One region of the Bacillus sp. C-3-6 genome, then DNA from elsewhere that is predicted to be linked to it. Evidence: riboswitches for the same ligand, from Rfam matches in the RefSeq annotation. Region 1 holds a riboswitch; the other holds the start of a gene.
The links. A riboswitch is a leader RNA that binds a small molecule or an ion and turns the genes downstream of it on or off. The one in region 1 is predicted to bind FMN.
Positions count from the first base shown of each region.

Region 2: it holds a riboswitch for FMN, as region 1 does, so the genes downstream of both, ribD (bifunctional diaminohydroxyphosphoribosylaminopyrimidine deaminase/5-amino-6-(5-phosphoribosylamino)uracil reductase RibD) here and ACW0JX_RS07545 (ECF transporter S component) in region 1, are expected to answer to the same signal.

Region 1 covers NZ_CM137247.1:1,445,648-1,461,144, reverse strand. Annotated here, with positions in the region: gene recQ (ATP-dependent DNA helicase RecQ) at 1-702, opposite strand, end outside; gene ACW0JX_RS07555 (YpbB family protein) at 692-1,753, opposite strand; gene ACW0JX_RS07550 (ferredoxin) at 2,052-2,300, shown strand; gene ACW0JX_RS07545 (ECF transporter S component) at 2,422-3,000, opposite strand; FMN riboswitch at 3,163-3,302, opposite strand; gene ACW0JX_RS07540 (hypothetical protein) at 3,551-4,237, shown strand; gene ACW0JX_RS07535 (peptidoglycan DD-metalloendopeptidase family protein) at 4,390-5,004, opposite strand; gene ACW0JX_RS07530 (cob(I)yrinic acid a,c-diamide adenosyltransferase) at 5,088-5,669, opposite strand; gene resE (sensor histidine kinase ResE) at 5,806-7,581, opposite strand; gene resD (DNA-binding response regulator ResD) at 7,581-8,297, opposite strand; gene resC (cytochrome c biogenesis protein ResC) at 8,600-9,757, opposite strand; gene resB (cytochrome c biogenesis protein ResB) at 9,772-11,397, opposite strand; gene resA (thiol-disulfide oxidoreductase ResA) at 11,519-12,040, opposite strand; gene rluB (23S rRNA pseudouridine(2605) synthase RluB) at 12,147-12,875, opposite strand; gene spmB (spore maturation protein SpmB) at 13,165-13,695, opposite strand; gene spmA (spore maturation protein SpmA) at 13,692-14,288, opposite strand; gene ACW0JX_RS07485 (D-alanyl-D-alanine carboxypeptidase family protein) at 14,281-15,405, opposite strand.
Region 2 covers NZ_CM137247.1:3,902,547-3,918,043, forward strand. Annotated here, with positions in the region: gene ACW0JX_RS19915 (NUDIX hydrolase) at 1-241, opposite strand, end outside; gene mciZ (Z-ring formation inhibitor MciZ) at 316-450, shown strand; gene ACW0JX_RS19925 (aldo/keto reductase) at 543-1,457, shown strand; gene ACW0JX_RS19930 (aldo/keto reductase) at 1,515-2,342, opposite strand; gene ACW0JX_RS19935 (GrpB family protein) at 2,470-2,994, opposite strand; gene ACW0JX_RS19940 (YqkE family protein) at 3,062-3,325, opposite strand; gene ACW0JX_RS19945 (bifunctional metallophosphatase/5'-nucleotidase) at 3,527-5,116, shown strand; gene ACW0JX_RS19950 (ribbon-helix-helix domain-containing protein) at 5,242-5,718, opposite strand; gene ACW0JX_RS19955 (alpha/beta fold hydrolase) at 5,840-6,838, shown strand; gene ACW0JX_RS19960 (Na+/H+ antiporter family protein) at 6,970-8,289, shown strand; gene ACW0JX_RS19965 (LacI family DNA-binding transcriptional regulator) at 8,314-9,177, opposite strand; gene ACW0JX_RS19970 (GNAT family N-acetyltransferase) at 9,277-9,759, opposite strand; gene ACW0JX_RS19975 (alpha/beta hydrolase) at 9,841-10,764, shown strand; gene ACW0JX_RS19980 (DUF2552 family protein) at 10,775-11,020, opposite strand; gene ACW0JX_RS19985 (CDGSH iron-sulfur domain-containing protein) at 11,248-11,454, shown strand; FMN riboswitch at 11,645-11,788, shown strand; gene ribD (bifunctional diaminohydroxyphosphoribosylaminopyrimidine deaminase/5-amino-6-(5-phosphoribosylamino)uracil reductase RibD) at 12,094-13,206, shown strand; gene ribE (riboflavin synthase subunit alpha) at 13,188-13,832, shown strand; gene ribBA (bifunctional 3,4-dihydroxy-2-butanone 4-phosphate synthase/GTP cyclohydrolase II) at 13,845-15,038, shown strand; gene ribH (6,7-dimethyl-8-ribityllumazine synthase) at 15,057-15,497, shown strand, end outside.

The DNA.
Region 1 (15,497 bases):
ACAATATACAATTCCCGGCCCTTGTAAATACATCACCTGCTCCAAAAGCGCCTCTTTCTTTTCTTCTATCGTCTCTACAAATTGCACCTCCATTGCAATATTAGGACGGTCAATAGAGTATACATGTTCCGCGGCACCCTTTAAATTTAAACTGTCTGCGATATCTTGTAGTACCCCTTTTGTCGCTGTGGCTGTCAATGCTAATACTGTAGGAGAACCAATATTTTCAATAACTACATTTAGTTTCTTATAGTCCGGTCTAAAATCATAACCCCATTGAGAAATACAATGAGCCTCATCAACAACAAATAATGAAATATGAATTTTCTTCAATTCCCTAATTAATAACTCCGACTGTAACATCTCTGGTGAAACAAAAATAAATTTATATGAAGATAATTTTTTCATCGCTTCTCTTTTTTCATTTAATGTCCGAAAACTATTAAATGCTATCACTCGGTTTTTCACAACATACTTTAATTGTGTCACTTGATCTTCCATTAAAGATAATAACGGTGATACAACAAGCACTGTTCCTTCTCGCATAAGCCCCGGAAACTGATAGCACATAGATTTCCCTCTTCCAGTCGGAAGCATTGCTATCACATCTTTTCCTTCTAATAAATCTGTAATAACTCCTTTTTGACCTGGACGAAATTCAGAATATCCAAACCACTTATATAAATATTCTTCAAGTTTCATTTACACCCTCCATCCGCGCTAATACAAGACGAACTTCAAAATAAGAGATATCTTCTCCAACCGCTTGTTTCAAAACACGTAACTTCCGCGTTTGTAATGCTTCAATTACTCTTATTACTTTGTCTACCTTTTCTTTTTCCATAAACACTTCAATAGAAAAATCTTTTTCTCGCAAAGCAATTTCAACAAAATGATCTTCTATCGTTGCAACCTTTAAATTCCGAATCGTCGCTATTTCTTCTAAAGAACGCCCTTGTCTCCAAAAATTATATGTTTTTTTCGTGGATAAACTAAATAATTCAGCTCTCTCATTTGGATAAGATATAATTTCAGCTAATAGTGGAAATTCATTTTCTTTATCACGAACTTCTTGTATAAAGAAATGCATTGTACCCCAAAATAAAAAATACACCCTGAATATATCTTGTTTCGTAATTTCTGCTAATTGTTGCAATGTACAACCAATACGTTCATAGCCCGTTAGTCGATATGTTACAATCGTCGCTTCTATCGCATTACTCTTTTCCAAAAGATTATGTACTTCCGTCCATAGTTTCCTCGCCAACTCACTTCTTTTATATGGCCTTCCTGTTAGAAAACGTTTTACCCACATCATTATTTCTGTATCTTGTTGAATTGGGATAAACTTCGTATTATTCTGTTGTAAATTTGATATGGTTTGAATAATCAATGATAATCTTTTCCAAAATGTTTCACCTAATTCACCATAATGTAAACCATGCAAATGTGCTGGAAAAGCATAAACTTCCTCCCATTTATGTAACTGCATTTTACCCGTAGGTGTTAACACATATGTATTTTCATGTATTTCTTGAATAAAATCCGCTTGCAACAACTTTACAACTTCACCATCATAGTCATTTCTATTTAATGATTTATATATTCCGAATAAAAAAGAAATCCGGAACATATTTCCATCTTGTAAAGTTTGCGAAGAACGTTTGCCCTTTAGTAAATAATAAATAGAAGAAACGGTTCTTTCACCATTCAATTGTTTTAAACAATGCAACAAAGTATATTGTATTTGCATGACCGCTTCCACCTTCCAATCTTAACTTCATTCTTTTCAGTACAATTACACTATCTACTGTCGCTCATTAAACTTATCATATAAGAACTATATACTTGTATATATTCTATTGTATCAAACGAAATCACATTTACGTATTTTGAAAATCTTATGACATAATTCAAAAATAAGTTGACACTCTAATTGATAAGCATTATCATTATAATTTTATGTTGAAAAGTTTCACAAACCGTTTTACAATAAGGTTATAATTTTTATGGCGAGCTTTTCACATACATATTATCAGGAGGGAAAAAAGATGGCAAAATATACAATCGTTGATAAAGATACTTGTATTGCATGTGGTGCTTGTGGCGCTGCTGCACCCGACATTTATGACTATGATGATGAAGGTATTGCATTTGTAACATTAGACGATAACCAAGGTATCGTTGAAATTCCAGATGTATTAATTGAAGATATGATGGATGCATTCGAAGGCTGTCCAACTGACTCAATTAAAGTTGCTGACGAATCATTCGACGGAGACGCTTTAAAATTCGAATAGTCTTTTATTAACTTCAAAAAACGCCCCTCATATTGATGAGGGGCGTTTTTTGTATCTAAATTTTATTTTCCTTAATAAAAAACCATTAGTAGTTCCACACTACTAATGGTTTTAATATATATTATGCATTTTTCATTTTTGCAAACACCCATACTTTCAGGCGTGAGAATAATGCTACAAATACAATTGTTACAACAATTCCTTTAATTAAATTAAATGGTAAGATTGCCGTTACAACCGTTGTTCTGATAGCTTCGCTAGACATAGCCGGTGAATTTAAAAACCAAGTGTAAGCCGGGAATATGATGATGTAGTTTAATACACTCATAATAAGTGCCATTGTAATTGTCCCTAGCATTAATCCTGTCGTTAAACTCTTCACAGTACGATACTTTCTAAATAAGAAAGCTGCTGGTCCAATAAATAAACATCCTGCAATAAAGTTTGCAATTTCTCCAACTGGTACTCCTGTTAAACTTCCTTGAATCCCGTAATGTAAAATGTTCTTTATCGCCTCTACAATCACTCCTGCTAATGGTCCAAAGATAATTGCTGCAATTAGAGCTGGTACATCACTAAAATCAATTTTCAAAAATGGCGGAAGCCCTGGGAACGGGAAATCCAACATCATTAGTAAATATGCAATACTACTTAGCATCGCTACACTCACCATCTGCACTACACTGTTTTTTTGTTTCATCTTTCTCTCTCCTTTTCCATCGATCATCTCATGGAAAGTGGAAAGGTTCTGCTATGCCTATTTTTTCATAGAACGAAAAAACCCTTTGCGTTTTACACAAAGGGAGAATTTAAGGCACATCAAACAGACGTTCAAATCCATATCTTTTTTGAACGCTTGAACCTCCATCTTCTCCCATCCAGACTATACTGTCGGCTTTGGAATCACACCAAATCCTGCCTTAACGGCTCGCGGGCTTAGAACAAAATCATAAATAGTTCATCACCGCCGGTCGGGATTTTCACCCTGCCCCGAAGATAGACCGATATTCTATTTTCCCCTTCATTATACAACAACCTCATAACATTGTGAACTAAAAAATTGTAACTTATTTAAAATTAGTTATTTATTTTTCGTAACAACAAATGAATTGCGAAATATTTTACAATACAATCCATATTTTTTATTATTCGGCATTTCTCTTTTGAATTACCTAGTCATATATAATTAAAAGTGATAAGATATTGAATTGTTAAGATAAGAACATTTTCTGAGTTATGGAGGAAATGTCATGAAAAAAGAAAAGAGACATTCTATTCGAGAAGCAATGAAAAAAAACTTAAGAAAAGAATACTTTTACTTAAAAAAAGAATTACTTTTCTACTGCCCAATTGATTTAGGCACATTCTCAAACGAGACATACTATGCTACTTTCGATGAAGATGGCATCAGTATTTATCAGTATGATAAGAAAACAGAAAGTAAATTAAAATTGTGTGAGCGTCATCCGTGGAAGAGTTGGAGTAAAGTGAAGATTGATCACTATTTGACAACTTCTCAATTTATTTTTCAGGGTGAGCGAAATTGGATCTTATCTCTTTTTCAAAAAGGAAAAGAAGCTCAAAAAATTATTGAAGAGCATACATCTTTACAAACAGAAGTTGTTTCCCGCTCTTTCTTAAAAAAACTTCCTGGCTTTCGTTCTAATACACCACTGAATAAATACATCGGTAGCATTTGTTACACTGCACTTATTGCATTTTTATTAAAATGGATGATTCCATTTCAAGCACCACAAATCGCCCTGTATTCTATTTCGATTGGTTGTATGCTTCTTGGCCTACTTTGTTTGACAATCGGTTTAATTGAACCGACTATCGTACTGTTTCGAACAAAAGAGAAAACAAGAACAAAAGTTTTTTACTTATATAGCTATTTAGCTATTTCTGGATTTATATGTGTCTTTATTTTTTGGTAAAAGAAACCGTCCCAAAATAAATTTTGGGACGGTTTCTTTTAAATATAGATACTCTAATTCACTCAATACTTCTAGGAGAAGCGCCCATATAATTTCATTTACATTGAACCTTATTTAAGAATATTCAAAGTTTAATTTTTGAGACGTTGCCTTTACTTAACATATAATTGTTGATTAGGATAAATTAGCTCTTGCTGCAATCCATTTTTTTCTTTAATTTCCTTAAGTGTCATACTAAATTTCCGTGCAATACTAACTAAAGTATCCCCTTTTTGTACGACATATAATGATGAAGAAACAACTTCATTTCTTTGTTCACTTAAAACAAGCAATGGGTTCATCGCATTCTTTTTCGCCATCGTCCATCTTCCTTGATGAAGTTCTAGATGTAAGTGTGCACCTCGCGATTCTCCCGTGTTCCCTACTTCTCCAATTTTTTCTCCTTTTGAAATATAATCCCCTTGAACTACATATCTCTTATTTAAATGTGCATACACAGCCTCATATTCTCCATGTTTAATAAATATAACGTTTCCATAACTACTTGAATAATAAGACTTTGTTACCTTCCCTTCTTGAATAGCTGACACAGGCGTGCCGATCGGTGCCGCTATATCTATACCGTAGTGTTTTCCGTGTCTTGTCCCAAAATAATCACTTATCTGTCCTTCAACAGGCCATGCCCATTGATTTCCCTCTGCGTACACATGTAATTGAGATAAAAGCAGTACTGTCAATAACATAACGCCGTATTTTAAAACTTTCATATACATCCTCCGTTTTCTAATTACCACCATACCTTCTCTATTTTGGTATATTACAGAAAAAAGTATACAAAAAAGAAAGTGAATCACTCCACTTCCTTCTCTTTCTTATCACGAAAAACGATTGCACTGCGATTATACTCTACATCTTTTACTTGTAATCGAGCGTTTATTACTCTAGCTACTGCAAATAAATAGTCAGATAATCTATTTACATACTTTAGAACAACTTCATTTATTTTTCCTTCTTTTTGTAAGGACACGATACATCGTTCTGCTCGCCTTACAACTGTACGTGCAATATGAATAGTAGCTGCCGACTCGCTTCCACCTGGTAAAATAAAGCGCTCTAGCGGCGGTGCTTCTTCTATATACGAATCAATCCTACTTTCTAAGTTTTCGACCATTTCAATTTTTACTTTATAAGGTATCTTCTCGCCTACTATCGCCAAGTCTCCCCCGCAATCAAATAGTTCATGTTGAATCGTTTCAAGTTCATTGTAAATATCTCCGAAAGGCCCGCCTTGTAGTTTAGTCATTGCATATCCGATATGAGAATTCGCCTCGTCTATTGTTCCATACGCTTCCACACGGATATCATCTTTATCAACCCTACCACCTATTACACTTGTCGTTCCTTTATCTCCTGTTTTTGTATATAATTTCATTTCTTCACAGCACCTCTCTTGTTATTCTTTATTCGAGCAACATAGAAAAAAGTTCTACCATTCTTTATTTAATTGAGTTTACAAAAAAATAAAAAACAGCAGAACTTTATTCATTATCAACTTTAAAAACGTATATCTAAATTATACGATTCGGTAAATAGACAGAAAATGTAGTTCCTTCTCCAACAACACTTGATACAGAAATTTTACCATCATGGCCTTGAACAATATTTTTCGCAATCGCAAGCCCGAGTCCTGTTCCACCTTTTTTCCCACGTGTTCTTGCTTTATCAGCTTTATAGAAACGATCAAATAAAAATGGAATATCTTCTTCTGGAATACCAACGCCCGAATCTTGTACTTCAAAAATGAGACCATTATTTTTCGTATCAATTACAAGTGTTACATGTCCGCCTGCGTTCGTATGACGTATTGCGTTATCAATTAAATTCGTCAATACTTGTTCCATACGATCTGCATCAAACGGGTATTGTTCAATTGGATTTTTGAAATCAACTGTTAGTTCAACTTCTTTATCCTTTGCGATCCCTTGGAATTTACGACCAATTTTTTCAACAAACGGATGTATGTCCACTTCACCTATATGTAACTCTACATTACCACTTTCCATGCGTGCTAAATCTAATAATTCATTTACAAGTTTACCTAAACGAACGGATTCATCATAAATGATTTGAACAAACTCATTAATTTCTTCTTTCGTTTGCACAATATCATCTAAAATTGCTTCACTATACCCTTGCAGCATGACCATCGGTGTACGAAGTTCATGCGATACATTCGCAATAAAGTCTTGACGCATCTTTTCAAGACGACGTTCTTCCGTCATATCTCGCAGTACTGCTACAGCCCCGCGAATTTTCGTTTGATTGTAGAGCGGCGTCATAAGAACTACATAGTTCCCTTTTTGTAAATTAATTTCAACAACTTGTTGTTGTTCGCTTTCTACAACGAGATGGAATAGTTCAACAAGTTCAGAAGGCAGTTTTTTACTGAGCTCTATCTCTTTTTCTTCTTGCCAAACTTGTAAGAAATGTTCAGCCGGCGGATTGATTACTACAACTTCACCTTCTTGATTTAATGTAATAACCCCATCTGCCATACTACTCAAAATACTTGCTAACTGTTCTTTCTCTTGCTGCAGGGCATTCATATTAAACTTCAACTGTTTCCCCATTTGATTTAAGGCCGTTGCAAGCTCACCAATCTCGTCCTGAGATACCATAGGAGCTTTCGCATCAAACTTCCCACGCGACACTTCAAAAGCAACCTCACGCATTTTACGAAGTGGTGCTGTAATTCGAGTAGATAAGAAGAATGCAAAGAAAGTTGTTAATATAATCGCAATCCCTGCTGATAAGAATATAAAATCAGTCGTTCTTTCCATACCTTGTATCGGCACTTGTAAAGATTCGTACACAAACACTGCACTTTGATTTTTTGATTGCACTGGTTTTCCGACAATCATAATATCATTTTCAGTATTTTTATTCTTTCTACTATTAGAGGCTTTTCTAATGTTATTCTTAATTTCTTTTTTGTCTGTAAACACAGCCGCTAATTCTTTATCTTCTTTTAAGTCATCCATTGTAAGAGTGACTAAGCCTTCTTGTTTCGGTGAAGAAGAGATTTCTTTACCATCTTCTACAATAATAATCCTTGAAAGTGGATCAGAGAATTTGTAAGCGATATTCTCAATCGTTTTTACATCGGCACCTTCTTCAATTAACTCTGAAACACTTGTTGCGACTTTTTGAAGCCTAGCTTCACTCATATCAACATAATACGTTCTAAAAAACTGTGAAAGTAAAATCGCAACAAATCCAAGAACAAACGAAACGAGAAGTAATATGGTCATCCATAACTTCCCTACTACACTTCTCCAAAGCATCAGTCGTTCACAACCTCAAATTTGTAACCTACACCCCAAACAGTAACAATCATTTTCGCTGCATCTGGTGATTTTTTGCTTAACTTCTCACGTAAACGCTTTACATGTGTATCAACTGTACGTAAATCTCCGAAGAATTCATATTGCCATACTTCTTTTAACAGTTGCTCACGATCGAATACTTTATCAGGAGCTTTCGCTAAAAATAATAGTAACTCATATTCTTTCGGCGTTAAGTTTACTTCATTACCATCTGCAGTAACACGGTGTGCATCGTTGTCAATTGTTAAGTGCGGGAATACAGTAACATCTTTTGTCGTTGTATCTTGTGTAAAGAATGTTGTTGGTACAGCACGACGTAATACCGCTTTCACACGTAGCACGACCTCACGTGGACTAAATGGCTTTACAATATAATCATCTGTTCCAACTTCAAATCCTTGTACTCTATTTACTTCTTCACCTTTTGCTGTCAGCATAATAATTGGTGTCGCTTTCTTCTCACGAACCCCTTTACATACTTCAATGCCATCTTTACCAGGCATCATAAGATCTAATAAGATTAAATCGTAATCATTTTGTAACGCCATTTCTAAAGCTGTATCACCATTATCTGCTTCTTCAATTGTGTATTGTTCTCTTTCTAAGTACATTTTCAATAAACGACGAATACGATCCTCATCATCTACAATTAAAATTCTTGATTCATTTTCCATCTCTACCCGCTGCGTACTCTCACTTCAGCGGTTCACACCTACCCTTCTTTACTATTATGTTGCGCTATTCTCGTTTATTTAAGCAATCTTCTAAATGTTTCACTTCCCATATTATGCTTCACAAGAATAATAAATTTTGTTCAATTTTTTTCCAAAACTATGTATTTTTTTTGAACAGTATATAATGTCCTCGACATCATTTTACAAAATCAACCGCTACTTTGTCATGTTTTTCTCAAAAAAGAAGAAAAGTTGACAAAAATAAAATAGGAAAGTGACATGCACTCTCCTATTTTATTTCTCTATGCATATGAATGTAAACCGGCAATAATTAAGTTTACTACAATAAAGTTAAACATAATAATTGCAAAACCAATTACTGCAAGCCAAGCTGATTTCTCTCCATGCCACCCTTTAGATAATCGTAAATGTAGTACTGCAGCATAAAAGAGCCACGTTATAAGTGCCCAAACCTCTTTCGGATCCCAGCCCCAAAAACGCGTCCACGCTATTTGAGCCCAAATCATTGCAAAAATTAACGCTCCTAATGTGAAAACTGGGAATCCAATTGCAATAGATCGATATCCGATTTCATCTAGTAAATCACTATTCGTATTCTTTACTAACGGCTGAAGTGCTGCCGATACTCGCTTCCGTAAAACAAGTCTTAATACAATATAAAGTAATGTTCCAACTAACACTGACCAAATAACAGTATTTAATTTCTTCGCATTTACAATCGCTGGAACTTCAACTGCCGGTTCTAATTTATTTTCTGTCAGTAACTTCCCTTCATGCGGTCCAACTAAAGCCGGAAGATTGTACTTCATTTCCAGTTGCTGTTCATTTTTATCAACCCATTGAAACTTCGCTTCATATTTCATACTAGAAAATACCGTTGTTACTCCAATAAATCCAACTGTACAAACAAGTGTAAATACTACCGTCTCTAGCCAAAATGTCCGTTTACTTCTCGTTGATTGATCTACATTTTTTAATAAATACATAACGCCCGTAATAAAACTAATCGCTAAAATTGCTTGTCCTGCTGCTGCAGTCGTCACGTGAATATGTAACCAATTACTTTTTAAAGATGGAATAAGCGGAGATATTTCCCTCGGAAACATACTTGCATAGGCAATTAATAAAAGCGCAACTGGTAATGCAAATAGTCCAATTATACTTACACGGTACATAAAATACATTACAATAAATGCTCCTACAAGCATCATGCCGAAAAATGTACCGAATTCAAAAAAGTTACTAACTGGTGCATGCCCTGATGCGATCCACCTTGTAACAAAATATACTGTTTGTGCTATAAACCCTAAAATTGTAATTGTTATTCCTACATTTGCCCATTTATGACCCTTTTCTTTAATGGCTCCACCAAAAAATAGAGTCGCAATTAAATATAAAATAAATGCGGTAAAGAGAAAGTTACTACTTATTTGCACCATATCGTTTCCCCACCTTAACTAATTTTTTTATCGATTACTTTATCATTTGGCTGTGGAATTGCTGTACCTTCTATTACTCTTTCAATATCTTTCTTTAAACCGAACCAATTTTTATTCGTATGCCCTGCAATCCACCATTCATCATTAACACGTTGTATCCAAATACGGCGATGATTCCAATACATACCTTGAATGACACCAACCATAAATATAAACCCTCCAATACCGAGAATCCAAAGCGTTAAATCTTTTCTTACAGTAAGTGCTGTTGCATTTTGCATTTCAACACCTGCAAACGACATTTTATATTTGTTGTTTCCATCAGGTTCTATATTTTGCTGAATACCAACAAAACTCACTTCACCATCTGGTGTTTCAGGTGTAAACATTTTAAATACAAATGCAGGATTGTTCGGTAATTTCGTTTTTGTATTTGGTTTTCCATTCTCATCAAAATAAAAATCAGGAAAATAGCTTAATAGTTCTAGAGAATAACCATTTCCTAAATCATATTTTTCCTTAGGATTCGTTAAATCTACTTTAATCGGTCCCCATTTTTGATTATTTTCTTTATTTTGCAAGTTGAAGGACATACTTTTAAATTCACTTTCTTTATAATCCACTTGATACACTGCAAATTGATCAAATTTCAGTGGTTCATTTACTCGAATTTCCGCTTCTTTTACTTTTTCCAACTTTGGTTTTTGCCCTGCTATATTTTCGCCCACAGCTTTATATAATACAGCATTCGTTTGGAAGTTTTTCGCAATCATTTTATCGCCTACACGATCAATCGCTTCCTCAAAAACTTCCTTGTCCTTACTTTTATCATAAACTTCTTTTATAAATTTCTCGTTTTTTAAGTAGTATTGTCCATCCGTCCCTGGTATTTCTTTCGTTTCACCATCACGTAACCAAAGTGCTTCGTCTACGTACATACTCGGTAAAAAACGAAGCATCGCACCGAATAAAAAGATAATAAGACCGATATGATTTACATATGGACCCCAACGCGAGAAGCGTCCCTTTTCTGCTAAAACGTTTCCGTCTTCCACTTTCACGTTATAGTTTCTTTTCTTTAAATTCTTTTGCACTCTTTCCAGGTCACCATCTTTCGGTGTACCAGTCCCATATAATCTCTGTCTCTTTAAAAAGCTAGGATGTCTTTTTACGCCTTGCTTTTTTAAAGCTTTATAAAGTGGAATAACGCGGTCTAAACTACATATCACAAGTGAAATACCGATAGAAGCAATCAAAATCATATACCACCATGAACCGTATAAATTATTAAATCCTAATTGATAGTATAATTGCCCTAAAAATCCGTATTCTTGTTTATAATATTCAGCTGGTGCAATCCCTGGAGTTATGTACATTTCTTGCGGAAAAATAGTTCCTATCGCTGATGCAGCTAAAGTTATTACGATTAGCCATACACCCACTTTTACAGAAGAGAAAAAGCTCCAAATTTTATCGACTATCGTTTTTGTTTGCGTGAGAGATCTCCGTGCACTCCCCTCATAGCGCATATCCAATAGTTTTGCATTTTCATTGCTTTCAAATGGTTTCCCGCAAGCTTCACAAAAAACGGTTCCTATCGGATTAACATGTCCACATTCACATTTAATTTCTTTCAACACTCTCACCGCCCCTGTCTCTATATGTACTATTGTATATTCTAACCTCGAGTTACCGCAATACTCAGAATTTTTAAACCAGAGGCACTATAGACACGCACCTCTTATGTAAAGGCTTTCTTTATTACGGAGTAATTTTCTTTAAATACCCTTCTAACTGTTCTTTCGTTTGTTCACCTATAATTTGCTCCACTACTTTTCCATCTTTATCAATCAAAAAGCTTGTCGGTAATGGACCTACTCCATATGTTCCTATAATCTTTTGTCCTTTATCAATAGCAACTGGGAATTTCAAACCATATTGGTTCACAAAGTTCTTTACTGCAATATCCGTTTCATCTGCATCTAACGCTATGATTTCAACGCCTTTTTCTTTATACTTTGGATATAATTCATTCATATAAGGCATTTCTTTTTCACAAGGTTTACACCACGTACCCCAAAAGTTTAAAAATACACCTTTTCCCTTTAAATCTTTTAGTTCAATTTTCTTCCCTTCTAAATCCGTCACAACAAAGTTAGGTGCTTCTTTTCCGATTTGCATTTTCTCTTTATTAGCAAAGAATCCTTGATAAAGGGTAAATCCTACAGCACCACATAAAATGAGTAGAATAATAACGCGAAATAATAAGCGATTTTTCTTCATATTACCTCTCCTCTCCTCGGTAAATGTTATGTATTATCTTCTGTAAATGTTGTATTGAATAAATCACCAGCAGAGCACTCCACTGGTGAATTTTTAACTCTATAGCTTATCTTGGCTTTGTAGAAGCAAGCGCGCGTAATTGTTTCACCTCATGTGGTGTCAATTCTCTCGCATCACCAGGTCGCAGGCTTCCTACTTCTAAGAAAGCATAACGTTCACGTTTTAATTTCACTACTTTACAGTCTAACGCTTCAAACATACGACGTACTTGACGGTTACGTCCTTCATGAATTGTTAATTGTACAATAGCCATTTCTTTACGCTTGTCCCAAGAAATAATTTTCACATGTGCTGGTGCTGTTTTACCGTCTTCTAGTGCAACACCGCGTTCTAACATGCGAATTTTCTCACCTGTTAATGGGCCTTTTATTTTTGCAACATACGTTTTTTCAACTTTATATTTAGGATGCATTAATATATTTGCGAAGTCCCCGTCGTTTGTCATTAATAATACTCCTGACGTATCATAATCTAGACGTCCGATTGGGAATAAACGTTGTGTAATTTCAGGGAAAAAGTCTGTTACAACACTTCTACCTTTATCATCTGATACACTTGAAATTACACCAGTTGGTTTATATAGTAAAAAATAAACAGGTTCTTCTTTTTCAAGAGGGATGTTATTTACTTCTACTTTATCTTGAGGAGTTACTTTTGTTCCTAACTCTTTCACTATTTTTCCGTTAACTTTCACTTTTCCTTGCTGAATTAATTCCTCAGCCTTTCTTCTCGATGCAATACCTGCTTGCGCAATCACTTTTTGTAATCGTTCCATTTCTTTTTTTCACCTCGAATTTATCTTACCTTACATTAGAAAGACTTGGCAACCGCATACGCTTTACGGTTATTCGCTCCGTCTCACTTAAACAACATAGCGATGATATTAAACATATAAAGGTCAAATCATGTTTTTATCCTTTATTATTGTCCATATTTTTCATATTTCTCACAATAAAAGTTCATCATTTTGTCAAAAATATCACATAAAAAAACCACTATTAAGCTACACCTTAATAGTGGTCGTATACGTATTATACGCGAAATAGCATAAAAAATGAATAGCTTTACTGAAACAATAGGGAAACAAAGACAATCGAGCAAATAATTCCGATTAAATCTGCAAAAAGACCTACTTTTAATGCATCTCCCATTTTTCTAATACCAACAGCTCCGAAGTATACTGTTAAAATATAAAAAGTCGTATCTGTACTCCCTTGCATCGTAGAAGCTAATCTCCCAATGAATGAGTCTGGCCCATATGTGGCAATTAAATCAGTCGTAATACTTAGACCAGCAGAACCTGAAATAGGGCGTATTAGTGCTAATGGAACGATTTCTGCTGGAACATGAATTAAATCTAGCATTGGCTTCATTACTGATATCATTGCATCTAGCGCACCTGAAGATCGGAATATAGAAATAGAAACAAGCATTCCAACCATAAACGGTAAAATGGAAATTGCAATTTGAATCCCTTCTTTTCCTCCCTCAACGAACGATTCATACGTCGGCACTTTCTTTATCGTGCCATATAAAAGGATAAAACCAATTACACAAGGGATTACCCATAAGGAAATTGTATTTACAATACTCATTTTTTCCGCCCCTTTCTACTCCTTCTTCGGTAAAAATAGCGGTCAATCCAAATCGCTCCAATCATAGAAAGTACTTGTGCAATAAATGTTACCCCAACAATTTCAGTAGGATTGGCTGATTCATACGTCATTCGAATTGAAATGACTGTCGTAGGAATTAATGTAATAGCTGATGTATTTAATGCTAGAAACGTCACCATAGAACGGCTCGCCGAATCCTTTCCTCCATTTAACTCTTTTAGTTGTTCCATCGCTTTAATACCAAGAGGGGTTGCTGCATTACCTAGACCAAAAAAGTTTGCCATCATATTTGATAGAATAAATCCCATGGACGGATGATCCTTTGGTATTTCTGGAAACAACCTTTTTACTATCGGCATAAAAAGTGAAACTAATTTTTTTAACAATCCGGCTTCCTCTGCAATTTTCATTAAACCAAGCCAAAATACTAAAACACTAATAAGTCCTATACAAATCGTTACTGCATCTTTTGCTCCGTCAAATACAGCCTTATTCACTTCTTCCATCGTTCCATTTATCATGGCGTATACAATCCCAATGACAGCCATCGCTACCCATACGAGATTAACCATCGTTCCCAACACCTATCATGTAAGAAAAAATTTCTTTCACATTATTCCAGTAAAGTCCCGTTGTAGCTACTAACTTCCGTTTACTATAAAATAAATTCCGTTCTCCAACTTTCTCATTGCCAACATAAACGTCTGTCTTTCCAACCTTTACTCCATCCTCAAGCGTTATACTTTTATCCAGTTCAACTTTTAATAACACGTTCTTTCTTTCCTCTTCAGTTAACGGCACGGAAAAACTATTTTTTGTATAAACATGGTTGGCATACTTCTTTTCATTTATTTCAGCAATTGCTCCTTGTCCTAAAACTTTCGTTTGTTTGAAACGTTCAAAACCTTTATCAAACAAATTCATATGATCATCCCAATCACTAGAAGCACTCAAAGTTACGACAATTAAATCTAGTCCATCTTTTGATGCCGTTGTAACAAGCGTTCTTCCTGCTTTCTTCGTAAAGCCAGTTTTTCCTCCTGTTGCAAATTCATAATAAGACGTTACCAACTTATGTTTATTTTTCCACGGGTAATCCCAAGAATCGGATTTATACGTTTTTGTTCCAAAGATTTTTTTAAATGACTCGTTTCCCATTGCATACTTTGTTAATAACGCCATATCGTAAGCCGACGAATAATGTGATCCATCTCCATCTAAACCATGAGGGTTTGAGAAGTGAGTATCTTTCATTCCAATTTCTTTCGCCTTTTCATTCATTAAATATACGAATCCATCTATACTCCCACCCACACTTTCAGCAATTACTTGCGCTGCGTCATTACCAGATCTAAGCATGAGTCCGTATACTAAATCTTCTAACTTCACTTTTTGTCCAGGCTTTAAATAGATTGCTGATCCTTCCACCCTCACCGCTTCATTGCTAACTGACACCATTTCTTTCATCTTCCCTGATTCAGCAGCTAACAAGGCAGTCATAATTTTTGTTATACTAGCAATTTTTTGAGGTTCATGTTCTGCTTTTCCGTATAATACACGACCAGACTGTTGCTCCATTAATACAGCATTTCGAGCACTGACATTGCTGTTCATCTTTGCATATGTAGGAATTGGCATAACGCTTGCGTACATAATAAGAAGCGTAATGATTACACAAATTCGTCTCATATTTCCCCCCACGTCCTTTTGGCACTTTTTGTACAAGTGTATGCTTGGCCTTTTAAAATATGAACGAAATCTTCCTTCTGCTTCCATTAAAA
Region 2 (15,497 bases), 2.5 Mb from region 1:
GTTCTAACTTGCCAGCCGGAATTTCTATAATCGCCTTTTCAAGTGCTTTACGATACTGCTCAACAAGCACAATTTTCCCCTCATCAGTAATAGCAATAATAGCAACTGCACCAGGGTGATTTACAATTTCACGTTTACTCATTGCTCCATTTGGTAATACTACATCATCAACACGAACTTTTATAACTCTACCATCAAAAATTGGCTCAGTTTTTACTGTTCTCTCTGCAAGATTACTCATACTACTTCATCTCCCTGTTCTATTTCCTATTCTTTCCTCATACATTTTACCACATTGAAAGGAGCGTGATAGAAATGAAAGTTTATATTTTACCAAATCGCGTCACTTTAGTCGGAAAAGCATGGCAAATTCGCCATAAGCTAAAGCAATATAGCAAAGAGTATACAACTGTACAAGAGTGGATTACAGCAAATAAAGTGAAACATTAATCATGCTTTTACGGGCAGTTAATGCGAAGCGGAAAGTAAACGTTTGTCAACCTCTTTTCCCTCTCGTACAATAAAGGTAAGGAGGTTGACCTATGAAAAAACGTCAATTAGGAAACTCAGATTTGTTTGTTACAGAAATGGGCCTTGGCTGTATGTCTCTCGGTACATCTGAAACAGAAGCTATGCATATTATCGATGAAGCGATCGATTTAGGAATTAATTTTTTTGATACAGCAGATTTATATGATTACGGATTAAATGAAGAATTTGTTGGAAAAGCCTTGAAGGGAAGAAGAGACCAAATTGTACTTACAACGAAGGTTGGAAATCGTTGGACAGAAGAAAAAAATGGCTGGTCTTGGGATCCTTCTAAAGCTTACATAAAGACTGAAGTAAAGGAAAGTTTACGTAGACTTCAAACTGATTATATTGACCTTTACCAACTCCATGGCGGAACAATTGAAGATCCAATAGATGAAACAATTGAAGCTTTTGAAAAATTGAAAAAGGAAGGTATTATTCGCCATTACGGTATTTCTTCTATACGCCCAAATGTCGTTCGTGAATATGCAAAACGCTCAAACATCGTTAGTGTACTAATGGAATATAGCCTTTTAAATCGGCGTCCAGAAGAATGGTTCCCCCTTCTAAATGAACACCAAATTAGCGTCATTGCCCGCGGGCCACTTGCAAAAGGAATTTTAACTGACAACAATGCAAGAAAAATAGAAAGAGTAAAGGAAAAGGATTATCTCTCTTATTCTTACGATGAATTACATACAACTCTAGCGAGTGTAAAAGAAACGATTGGAGAAAGCTCTTTAACAGGAACAGCTATTCAATATTGCTTACATAATAAGACTGTTGCAGCTGTTATACCTGGTGCAAGCTCGCTTCAACAATTACAGGAAAATATACGAGCTAGCCAACAGTTACCTTTAACGAAAGAAGAATATGTACAACTTCAAAAAATTGTTAAATATGACACATATGCTTTGCATCGTTAAAAATATCGAATTACCGATAAACAGAAGACTGCCTCCTTTATTAGGAGACAGTCTTTTTTATAACGTATCATATTTATCAGGATTCGTTCCTACATGTAAATCACGATTCAACGTGTTAATTTGACGTATTTCTTCTTCAGTTAGTGCAAAATCAAAAATAGTAAAGTTTTCTTTAATACGAGATGGTGTAACAGATTTAGGAATTGTAACAATCCCGATTTGAATATCCCACCTTAATATAACTTGTGCAGGTGTTTTTTCATATTTGTTAGCAATAGCCTGAATGATTGGATGCTGGAATACTTCTCCGCCCCTCATTAACGGACTCCATGCTTCCATTTGAATTTGCTCATCTTGACAATAATTGCACAACTCAAATTGCGTCAACATCGGATGAAGTTCCACTTGGTTTACCATCGGCTTCACTTTGCAATTTGGTAATAATAGTTCTAAATGATGTTTATGAAAATTAGAAACACCAATCGCACGCACTTTACCTTCTTCATACAATTTCTCTAAAGCTCGGTACGTATCAACATACTTCCCTCTTACCGGCCAATGTATTAAATATAAATCTACATAGTCCATTTGTAATTTTTTTAAACTCTTTTCAAACGCCTCGAGTGTCTCCTCATATCCTTGATCGTCGTTCCATACTTTTGTTGTAATAAATAGGTCTTCTCTTGGAATTCCTGATTCACGTATCGCCTCTCCGACACCGCTTTCATTTTCATATACAGTCGCTGTATCAATCGAACGGTATCCAACCTCTAACGCTGTTTTTACTGCTTGTTTTACTTCGTCTCCTTCTTTCGCTTTATATACGCCTAGACCAATCATCGGCATTTTCACGCCATTATGAAGTGTAGTTGTTGGAATATGCACAGTCGTCTCCCTTTCATTGTTACATTATTTATAAGCCACAACTTTATTTCAACAATATTCATCCAAAAAGTCAAAACATACGTACAGTTTACATAACACTTTTATATAGCTAAAAAATAACGTGAACTCATTCATTTACGTTATTTTCTCTCCATTCTTTCGCTTTTTTATCCACATTGCGCACAAACTCATTTTTCCCTTCCGTATATAACGTGCCATCATATGTATACTTTTCGGCTAATTCTTTCTTTAAGGTTGCATATGCCTCTGCTTCTTCACAATGAGCCATCATATAATCACGAAACGCTAAATGCCTTACTATCTCTGGATTTCCTTTTTCAAACACGTGTAAATGATACGAACGTTTTTCCTCAGTTCCATGAATAAAATATCGGCGTCTTGAAATACCATTTTCCCCTTTTACGATGTAACCAAGCTCTATAAATCGTTCATTCCACCCATCTACTCTTTCGATATTTTCTACTTCCATGATCATATCAATAATAGGTTTAGCTGCCAGTCCGGGCACTGACGTACTTCCAATATGATGCATTTTCACCGTTTCTGGCATCGCTGATTTTAATCTTTCAGCCTCCATTTGAAATTTTTCAATCCAATGGTTTTCATGCGGAACAACGACAATTTTTCTCATTCTAACTCCCCTTTTCTTACAAGCTCGTCAAAAAATGATCAGTGGTATTTCACTGATCATTTTTTTATTATTTAAAGTCTTTCCAAGTAAGGTTACTTTCACTTAGCAGTTCTTCAAATGATTTATTCTTTTCACGTTCTTTTTGTTCTTGGCGCTTTCTTTCCAGTTCAGCTGCCTCTTTTTCCTCTTCTCTCACTTGCAACTCTTTCTTCTTACTCTTTAATTGTTGCATGAGTGAATCATTTAATTGATCGCCTAATGTAAGTGTTTCTTTCTTTGGTTGATTCACTTGCGATTGTCTTTGCATTTGTCTTTGTTTCTTTTTCTTCATGCTACTCACCTTTTACTTTTTTCTCCATTATAGTAGATACACGATGAAATCGACAATAAAAAAGGGTCTTTACTCTATTATTCACTTTTTGTAAATATGTTAATTTTTCGAAAAGACTAAATTTTTATGTAGCTATAATCCTATGAATCTATTAAAATTATGTCGTATGATGTCAGATTATAAAAAGAGGAGAATTATATTATGTGGAAAAAAATTATTCCTGCCGTTGCTGTTTTAAGCACTATTACTTTTTCAAGCGTATTTGCCGCTCCCCCATCTCAGAATCCAGCTGAACAAAACCGCTACATAGACGTACAAATGCTTGGTATTAATGATCTCCATGGACAACTAGATACTGTTAAAAAAATCAATAATAAAGAAGCTGGTGGCGCTGATTACTTAGCTACTTATTTAAAAGAACGTAAAAAACAAAACCCTAATACACTTCTCGTACATGCTGGTGATATCGTCGGAGCTAGTCCACCAGTTTCAGCATTATTACAAGATGAACCGACGATTGAATTTTTAAATGATTTAAAATTTGATGTTGGTACAATCGGAAACCATGAATTTGATGAAGGCATTGATGAAATGAAACGCCTCATTTACGGTGGATATCATGAAAAAACAGGGAATTTCAAAGGGGCTAACTTCCCCTATGTAGCTGCTAACTTCTATAACAAATCAACTGGCCGCTTATTTTTACCACCATTTACTGTAAAAATGGTAGATGGTGTTCCTGTTGGATTCATTGGTGTTGTTACAACTGATACACCAAATGTTGTTATGCCTACGATGCTTAAAAATGTACAAATTACTGATGAAGTAGAAGCAATTAATAAATCAACACAACAATTAAAACGCCTCGGCGTTAAATCGATCGTCGTTCTTGCTCATGTCGGTGGAACAACCGATGAGTCTGGGGTAACAAATGGCGATCTTACTCGAATTGCAAATGAAACAGACCCAGAAGTTGATGTTATTTTCGGTGGACATAGTCATACGTATGTAAATGGTACAGTAAATAATAAACTAATTGTCCAAGCAAATTCATACGGAACGGCTTTCTCAGACGTGGATGTAACAATTGATCGTAAAACAAAGGATATTGTAAAGAAAAAAGCTGAAGTTGTTACAACGTATCATGAAGGTGTAGAACCTGATAAACAAGTAAAGAAAAAACTAGATCAATATAAAGAAAAAATCGCACCACTTGTAAATGAAGTGGTCGGAAAATCTACAGCACCTATCGACCGTAAACAAAATGATGCTGGTGAGTCCACTCTTGGAAATTTAGTTGCCGATGCTCAGCGTCAAACGATGCAAACTCAAATCGCCCTCATGAATCCTGGTGGCATTCGTAATGACTTAGATGCTGGTGATATTACGTGGGGTGAGTTATACGGCATTCAACCTTTTGGAAATCAATTGATTAAAGTAGATTTAACAGGTCAAGACATTCGCGATATTTTAAATCAGCAATGGCAAAAAGGAACAACAAGAATGCTTCAAATTTCAGGTATTCAATATACGTGGGATGCAAATAAACCAAACGGTGAAAAAGTTACAAATATACGTTTAACAAACGGAGAAGAATTATCTCCATCTAAAACGTATAGCGTAGTTGCAAATGCCTTCTTAGCTTCTGGCGGTGACGGATTCGTATCATTTAAAAATGGTAAAAATGCAGAAACTGGTCCAAACGACTTTGAAGCGTTAGTCGATTACGTAAAACAATTAAAAGAACCAATTCAGCCAGTTATTGATGGAAGAATTCAAAAAGTAAATTAAGTGTTTCTCTAATAATAAATTTTATTTTTCACGCCATAAAGGATTTGTACTGATACTCTATTTTATACGTAATATACATTATAAAAAGGATACTCGTTCTTCCAATGAACATAGTATCCTTTTCTTTAGTTATCAAAATGTGATGTTTTGTCAACTTCATATTGCTGTAAAAATTGTTGCAACGCCTCTTCTACAAGTTTAGACTTTTGAATTCCTTTCGATTCTGATATAAGGTCCAATCTTGCTAATATTTCTGTATTAATAGAAAAGGTTCGTCTCTTTTTCTCTGTACTCTTACTCATAATTGGTGCAATTACTTCGCCTCTTTTTCTTAGTAACTCATAAATGCTTTGTAATTGCTCGTAAATTAATAATTGATAATCTGTTTTCTCATATTGAAGGGCGGTCGCTTCTTGGAGTTGTAAGTGACGTGGTTCTTCTCCATCTCCTACAAAAATACGTTTCTTCTGCTCTCCATCATATTCGTATCCAATCAATCTTAATTTCTTCGATAATGTATACGGGCTTATTTCAAGACGTTTTGCTATAATAGCGATGGATTCACGTCTGTTTAAACCATCTATAATTTCTCCAATCGTCACAATTTCCCTCCTCCCGTGTTGAAATGACACTAGTATGGTATGTTACAATGATTTTCTAACAGTATATGCAAAATGAATAGCCTGTGCGATTCATACGATTTCACAAAAGGAGGTTTTCAATATGCTTTTTCGTAGCTACACCCCTCAGTTCTATAACGAAAACAAACAACTCATTCCTAATAGTATCGCTACGATAGAAAGCGTTATGATAAATAATCGAAAACAAACTCTCCTTATGCGTGGACAAAACGTAGAGCAACCTATTTTATTATGCTGTCACGGCGGACCTGGGATGGCACAAATCGGATTTATTCGCCATTTTCAAAAAGAATTAGAGAAGCAATTTATTGTTATTAATTGGGATCAGCGCGGGGCTGGTAAATCCTTTTCAATGAAAGATTTCGGAGCAAATTTCACAATTGAACAATTCGTTTCCGATGCAAAAGAAGTGATTCAATATGTACTTAAAAGGTTCAACAAACAAAAACTATTTCTCGCTGGTCATTCTTGGGGAAGTATTATTGGGCTTAACATAGCACATCAATATCCAAAGTATATCGAGGCTTACATCGGTATTGGGCAAATTGTACATATGAAACAAAATGAAGAATTGCTATATCAACATTTAATTCATTCTGCAAAAAAACATGATCATAAAAAAGCATTAGCTTCCCTTTTAAAATTAGGCAAACCACCATTTTTAGATACGAGACGTCTCATTATTCAAAGAAAGTGGCTTGGCACATTTGGAGGCGCAATCCAAAACGGATCTTCCTTTTCTTTCATACGAAAAGGTTTCTTTTCTCCTGAGTATACGCTATTAGATTGGTTCAAGTTTCTCGCAGGAAATTTAAAATCTGGCGTTTTATGGGAAGAAATGCTGACAATCGATTTCTTTTCTTCTATCTCAAGTTTATCTATTCCAGTTTATTTTTGTTCTGGTCGCTATGATTATCAAACTCCTTATGCACTCGTTCAGGAATATTGCGATCTTATTGAAGCGCCTATAAAAAAGATGATTTGGTTCCCAAATTCAGCACATTCTCCTGATTTAGAAGAACCAGAATTATTCGCTAATTCTTTGCAATCAATTAAACAAGAGCTAGCTTTTCAGCATTAGTAACAAAAGGCTCTTTTACATTTCATAGAAAACATTTTATAATAATATGTCGCAAGTATGTATAAACATCGCAAAATATTTCATATTTACTTGTCTTAACAGAATAAAAATTTAGGGAGATTACATTTATTATGAACGCTGTACTCGTCGCAGTAGCAATTATGCTATTGCTTAGTTTGTTACGTGTCCAGGTCATTGTCGCCATCATTGTTGGAGCTTTAACAGGCGGAATTATCGGCGGACTCGGTATTTCAGAAACGATTAACACTTTTACAACTGGTCTTGGAAACAGTGCTCCAATCGCTTTAAGTTATGCAATGCTTGGTGGTTTCGCTATTTCCCTTTCCAAAACAGGACTTCCAGATGCTATGATTCAAACTGCATTAAAATGGATTGGCAATGAACAAGACACGAAAAAACAAGTTTATTCTAAAATACTTATTTTATTCATTATTTTAACTATGGCTTGTTTCTCACAAAATGTGATTCCTGTTCACATTGCTTTCATCCCCATCTTAATTCCAGCACTTTTAAAAGTATTAAATGAGCTGAAAGTGGATCGCAGACTTGTCACATGTATTATTACATTTGGATTGATTACTCCTTATATGTGGATCCCTGCAGGATTCGGAAAAATTTATCATGACGTATTACAAACCAACGCTGCGCAAAGCGGCCTTACATTTGATGTCACACTTATTCCAAAAGCAATGACTATTCCAGCAATTGGTATGATTATTGGATTATGTGTAGCGGTATTCATTACGTACCGAAAACCTCGTACGTATGAAACAGAACAAATTCATACTACCGAAAATGAAATCGTTCCCTATACAAAACGTAGCATTACTTTCGGGTTATTATCTATCATTGCTACATTAACTGTTCAATTAACAACAGAATCAATGATTTTTGGTGCTTTAGCAGGTATTATCGTCTTATCGGTTAGTGGCAGTCTACCACTTAAAGAAGCAGATGCGATATTAACAAGCGGAATGCGTATGATGTCCTTTATTGGCTTTGTTATGATTGCTGCCGCTGGATTCGGCGCTGTTCTTCGAAAAACAGGACATGTTGAATCTCTGGTGCAAACGAGTGCACATATAATCGGAAATAATAAACCACTCGCTGCATTTCTTATGCTCGTTATTGGACTTCTCGTTACAATGGGAATTGGTTCATCCTTTTCAACGATCCCTATCTTAACAACCATTTTTGTACCTCTTTGCATTCAGCTTGGATTTAGTCCAATGGCCACAATTGCAATTATCGGTACAGCCGGAGCACTAGGTGACGCAGGATCTCCAGCATCGGATAGTACCCTTGGACCAACATCCGGTTTAAATGCTGATGGTCAGCACCATCATATATGGGATACATGTGTACCCACTTTTCTACATTACAATATACCGTTACTTATATTTGGTTTTATTGCCGCAATTACATTATAAAAAGGTGCGTATAAAACGCACCTTTTACTTTTTTATTTTTCCTTTTAATTGTTGAAAAGCTAATTTTCCATTATCTTTGACATAGCTTTCAATTGCCGGTAGTGATGAACCTATCCATTCACACTCTATGCTCCCATTAGGTCCAACAATTTTTAATTTATCTGGTATATGTATATTTAGAAATCTCGCTGACCGAATTAACTCAATAGCAATCTGATCACTTGAGGTTACAATTCCATCTATATACGGATTGTTTTGCAATAATGTAATAAATTGTTTATTTGTATACCCTTGTACACATTCTTCTCGATAAGAGATTCCTTCATCCCAAACAGCGTCTAAAAACCCTGCTATATAATCTTCCATTTCTTCACTTTCTTCTCCCTCACCGAAATATGCAAGAAAGTGACACCCTTTCTCTTTTAATAAAGAAACAGCTCTCTGTCCACTTTCATAATAATTTCCATGTGATTGTTGCTCATCGATCACAACAAACGGAAATGGAATTTCTCCTACACTTTTAAAAACTGCTCTCGTCAAAATAACACCTGCAATGTTATTTTGCTTCAGCATATGTATGTATCTATCTTTATTCTCTATATTACAAATAATGATTTGATAGCCTTCTTTATATGCTATTTCCTCAATACAATGTAGCAAAGTGATGTTTGATTGGTTACATAAATTATCTACAAGTAATGCAATTATCGTTGAATTCTCTTTAAATAGTGGCTTCGCTGCACTGTTTGGCCTATAACGTAATTCTTCAATTGCTTCCTTTACTTGTTTTACTGTGTCCTCATGAACGTATCCTTTTTCATTAATAACTCGTGAAACGGTTGCGACTGAAACACCTGCCAATTTTGCAACATCACGTATAGTTGCCACATCGTCACCCCTTAATATGGTAATAGATTACAATTTTACGGTAACCTAAATTACACTATCCGTCAAGATTAATAACTCACATTTCTGAAAATTGTTACATCATTTCACTAAACGATACTCCAACTGAATTTCATGTAAAATTGGGATATTATCATATCCAATACGTGGAATTTCTTTCTTTATTTTTCGTGCCTCCTCTACCGCATTCACATATAAATTAGTCATTACAAAATTACGTTTTTGGTAAAATCGTAACGCATTCATATTATCATTTGTTGTAATAAGCCAAACCTGTCTGCACCGTTCTTCTTCTGCAACTTGTAATACACAATCCACAAGTTTCGTCCCTATTCCTTTTCTTTCTTCAAAGCTATCTAGCGATACAATTTCGCACATATTTCCGGTCACTTCATACGTTATAATTCCGATTATTCTGTCATCTGAGAGCGCAACAAATCCTGGCAACTCTTCTAACTGATGTCCCTTACCACGTGAAACCATCAATGAACTTCCCCAGTTCTCACACATGAACATTCGGATTGTTTCTTTCATCGCTGGCGTAATTTTTTGTATATGCAGCATTTCCTATTTCTCCCCTTTTATATCATTGTGATACAATATAAGTGTATCACATGTAACGGTATTTGGAGGATGAGGTAAAGTATGAAACGTTTTTTTGCAGCATTGTTTACTATACTAGGTGCAATAACTGCCCTTGGGATTTTCTTTACAAATAAAGTGATGTACTTAAAGAAAAAAACAGAGGAAGAAGTACTCGAAAGAGAAACGAAAAAACATTTTCGTATAGAGGATTTTGATGCTCTTCATAAAGAAGAAATTCATATCCCTTCACAATTCGGATACGACCTTCACGGATATTACATTCCTGCTGGTCATTCCAATAAGTTTATGGTTTTTTGCCACGGTGTAACTGTAAATAAAATAAACTCTGTAAAATATGCAAACTTATTCTTAAAAAGGGGATATAATGTCCTCATTTACGATCATCGTCGTCATGGTAAAACTGGCGGAAAAACAACAAGCTATGGATACTATGAAAAGCATGATTTGAAATCCGTAGTTGACTGGCTAAAAACCCGTTTTGGAACCAATATTACACTTGGTATTCATGGTGAATCTATGGGAGCCGCAACAATTCTTCAATACGCAGGACTTGTAGAAGATGGCGCTGATTTCTATATTGCAGATTGTCCTTTCTCTGATTTTCACGGACAATTACAGCACCGTTTAAAGGTTGAATTCCATTTACCAAAATGGCCTTTATTACCTTTAGCAAACGCATTTTTAAAAGTTCGTGATGGTTATACAATTCGTGAAGTTTCACCAATCGACTGTATAAAAAACATTAACAATCCCGTTCTCTTTATTCATAGTAAAGATGACGACTATATTTTAGCTGATATGACAAAAGCGTTATATGAAGCGAAAGAAAATAATAAGCAACTTTATATTGCAGAACACGGTGCACACGCTTGCTCTTATAACGAAAATAAAGAAGAGTACGAAGCAGCCATCGATCAATTTTTAAACACATATGTGAAAGAAACAAAAAACAGGCTTGCATAAGCCTGTTTTTTTATTGCGCTAAAACGTCTGTAACTTGTTCCATATTTTCAGAAATCCATTGCATTGCATCATCTAACGTTGGAAATTCTGTCGTTTGAAATGTTACTTCATCTTGAAGTAACCAAACATCCTTTACCTCTTGCCCTACACCTGCAATGGACCAATGTAACAAACTATATGGATGATTATCATTCAAAAATGATGCCCACGTGCGCTCATTTGCAATGTTTCGTAATGTATGTAATTGTTTATCCATCTCTCGTCACCTTACTCTAGTCAGTTATGAAAACTATTATAACACTCTCTTCTTTCTCAAACAAAGTGCTCTTTTTTCCCCGCTATTTGCGGGCAGTAAAAGCCCGATTGGTTCAAATAATAATTAGTGGTGGATGCCTCCCCCACTAATTAAAGTTTCACTTTATATTGCCAAGCACTTCCCTTGATTATATGATGAAATTAAGCGTTTGGGAAGGAGGGATAACGTTGGCAAAAGTACAAATTAAAGTAAATGACAATGGCTCTTTTCGCGTTACAGGGGACGTGGAATTAGTCGACTCACAAGGGAATGTATTCCCAGCAAAACCGGCATTTTCTTTATGCCGTTGTGGTTTATCAAAAAATATGCCTTATTGCGACGCTTCGCATAAAGGTAAATTCGAGTCTGTTGTTAGAGCACCAGAGGCAGAATAATTTTACATGTGACATGCACATTTTTTTGTGCATGTTTTTTCTTTTTAGCAACTCCGTTATATCCCTTCTCCTTACAACATTTCTAATACTTTTATTTCCATTCCAGCCTGCATATATTTTCACACAATTCTTCACATTCGAATATTTTTTACTAGCCTTTTATTTTTTTTGTGCTATAATTTGAGCAAACAGCATCCTTCGGGGTCGGGTGAAATTCCCAACCGGCGGTGATGAAGTGAAAACTTCTAAGTCCGTGACCCGTTTTCAACTCGAAAACGGTGGATCTAGTGAAACTCTAGGGCCGACAGTATAGTCTGGATGGGAGAAGGATATGTTTCTAGTTTTTTATATAGTGAATACACTTTTATTTCAGTATGCATATTTTTAAAGATTCATTTTGATTCTTTATATATGTTTAATTTTCTATACTTATTTTTTATACTGAAATAAAAAGAGACAACTAGCGTTTAAAAATTCGATATTTTGCTAGGTTTTTTCCTTATGCAGAAATATCAATTATCGTTAGGTTTCTTTCCTATGCTTTCGTATTCAAACTATATTTCTAGAAATCACGTCTCCCAAACCCCAAGGATATTAAATCCTTGGGGTTTTTTGATTTTTTTAGGAGAGGTGAAGAAAATGACAGATCAAGAATATATGAGGATTGCCCTGCAGTTAGCAGAAGGAACATCAGGACAAACAAGTCCAAATCCTATGGTTGGTGCTGTTGTTGTAAAAGATGGAAACATCGTTGGTATGGGGGCTCATTTACGGGCTGGTGAAGAACACGCTGAAGTTCATGCCCTTCAAATGGCTGGTCAGAACGCCAAAGACGCTACCGTTTATGTAACACTGGAACCGTGTAGCCACTTTGGAAAAACACCACCTTGTTGTGAATTGCTCATCGAAAAAGGAGTTAAGCGTGTTGTAATTGCTACTCTCGATTGTAATCCGCTCGTTTCTGGTAACGGAAAAAGAAGATTAGAGGAAGCTAGAATTGAAGTAACGACCGGTGTTCTTGAAGCAGAAGCAGTTTTATTAAATCGCTACTTTTTTCACTACATGAAAACGAAGCGCCCTTTTGTAACAATCAAAACAGCGATGAGCTTAGATGGAAAAACAGCAACTGTAACTGGTGAAAGTAAGTGGATTACAGGTGAAGAAGCACGTGCTGATGTTCACCAATATCGCCATACACATGATGCAATTCTTGTTGGAGTGAATACAGTTATAGCTGATAATCCTCATTTAACAACAAGAATTCCAAATGGTGGGAAACATCCTATTCGCGTTGTTTTAGATACCCATTTACGAACGCCACCATCTTCTCATGTTATAACAGATGGTTTAGCACCGACATGGATTATTGTCGGTAAGGATGTAAAGGAAGAGAAGATATCTTCTTATGAATCTAAAAATATAGCTATATTCCAAATGGAAACGAAACATATAGAAATCGAGGACCTTCTTTCCTTTCTTGGAGAGAAACAAATTCTTTCTCTATTCGTTGAAGGTGGCCAATCGATTCATGCAAGTTTCTTAAAAACAAACAATTTTAATGAAATTGTAACCTATATAAGCCCGAAATTAATTGGTGGGAAAGATGCTCCTACTTTATTTGGAGGAAATGGTTTTTCAAAATTACAAAATGCGCTTTCCTTGAAAATTCAAGAGATGAAACAAATTGGTGATGATATAAAAATCGTTGCGAATGCCCGAAACGAGGTGACGAAATGTTTACAGGAATTGTAGAAGAATTAGGAACGATAGCAAACATGCAACAAAGCGTAGAAGCGATGAAATTAACGATTCATGCAAAGAAAATTTTATCAGATGTTCACTTAGGTGATAGTATCGCGGTTAACGGTATTTGCTTAACTGTAACAAGCTTTACAACTACTTCATTTACAGTTGATGCAATGCCTGAAACGATGCAGTCGACATCACTTCGCATGCTTAAACCGCACTCTAAAGTAAATTTAGAGCGAGCAATGGCTGCAAACGGACGATTCGGTGGACATTTCGTTTCAGGACATATTGATGGAATCGGAACGATTTTAAATAAAAAACAACATTACAATGCCGTCTATTACAAAATAGCAATTTCTGATGAACTACTGCGCTATTGTTTGCAGAAAGGGTCCATTGCTGTTGATGGAACGAGTTTAACGATATTTGATATAGACGAATCTTCCATAACGATTTCACTCATCCCGCACACAGTAAGCGAATCTGTCATTGGAGCAAAAAATGCCGGAGATATCGTAAACATTGAGTGTGACATGATTGGTAAATATATTGAACGCTTTATTACTAAACCTACAAAACGAGTAGGTTCAATGACCGAAAGCTTTTTACAAGAAAACGGATTTCTATAAGGGGGAAGCATAATGTTTCATCGTATTGAAGAAGCTCTAGAAGATTTAAAAAAAGGTAAAGTCGTTATCGTATGTGATGATGAAAACCGAGAAAATGAAGGCGATTTTATTGCTTTAGCAGAGTACATTACACCAGAAACAATTAATTTTATGATTACACATGGCCGTGGTCTCGTTTGTGTACCGATTACAGCAGGGTACGCAGAACGTCTACAATTAGAACCAATGGTATCTCATAATACAGATTCACATCATACTGCGTTTACAGTGAGCATTGACCATGTCTCTACAACAACAGGGATTAGCGCTCACGAACGTGCAACTACGATACAAGAATTGTTAAACCCCGCATCAAAAGGTGCTGATTTCAATCGACCTGGACATATCTTTCCATTAATTGCGAAAGAAGGCGGTGTCCTGCGTCGTGCAGGTCATACAGAAGCTGCTGTTGATTTAGCGAAGCTATGCGGTGCCGAACCAGCTGGAGTTATTTGCGAGATTATAAATGAGGACGGCACGATGGCACGTGTACCTGATTTAATAGAATGCGCAAAACAATTTGATATAAAAATGATTACAATAGAAGATTTAATTGCTTACCGCCGCCATCATGAAACACTTGTGACGAGAGAGGTGGAAATTACATTACCTACAGATTTCGGTACTTTCCACGCAATTGGCTATTCTAACTCATTAGATACGAAAGAACATATCGCACTTGTAAAAGGTGATATTTCAATAGGTGAACCGGTACTTGTGCGTGTTCATTCTGAATGCTTAACAGGAGATGTATTCGGTTCACATCGCTGCGATTGCGGACCACAACTCCATGCAGCACTTGCTCAAATTGAGCGTGAAGGAAAAGGTGTTCTTCTTTATATGAGACAAGAAGGAAGAGGCATTGGGCTTCTTAATAAGCTTCGTGCTTATAAATTGCAAGAAGAAGGATTCGATACTGTAGAAGCAAATGAAAAACTCGGCTTCCCTGCTGATCTTCGTGATTACGGTATCGGAGCACAAATATTAAAAGATTTAGGTTTACAAAGTTTACGATTATTAACGAATAACCCAAGAAAAATTGCTGGCTTACAAGGTTACGATTTAGAAGTAGTCGAGCGTGTACCGTTGCAAATGCCAGCAAAAGAAGAGAATAAATCGTATTTACAAACGAAAGTAAACAAATTAGGACACTTACTAAACTTATAATTAAAGGAGAGATTTATTATGGTATTCGAAGGTCATTTAGTTGGTACAGGATTAAAAGTTGGAGTTGTTGTTGGACGTTTTAACGAATTTATTACAAGTAAGTTACTTGGCGGCGCTTTAGACGGATTAAAGCGTCACGGTGTAGAAGAAAATGATATTGATGTTGCTTGGGTTCCTGGTGCATTTGAAATTCCTTTAATCGCTAAAAAGATGGCTAGTAGCGGAAAGTATGATGCTGTTATTACATTAGGTACTGTAATCCGAGGTGCTACAACTCACTACGATTACGTTTGTAATGAAGTAGCAAAAGGCGTTGCGTCTTTATCACTACAAATGGACATCCCAGTTATTTTCGGCGTATTAACGACAGAAACAATTGAACAAGCGATTGAACGCGCAGGTACGAAAGCTGGTAATAAAGGATATGAATCAGCTGTTGCTGCAATTGAAATGGCTCAC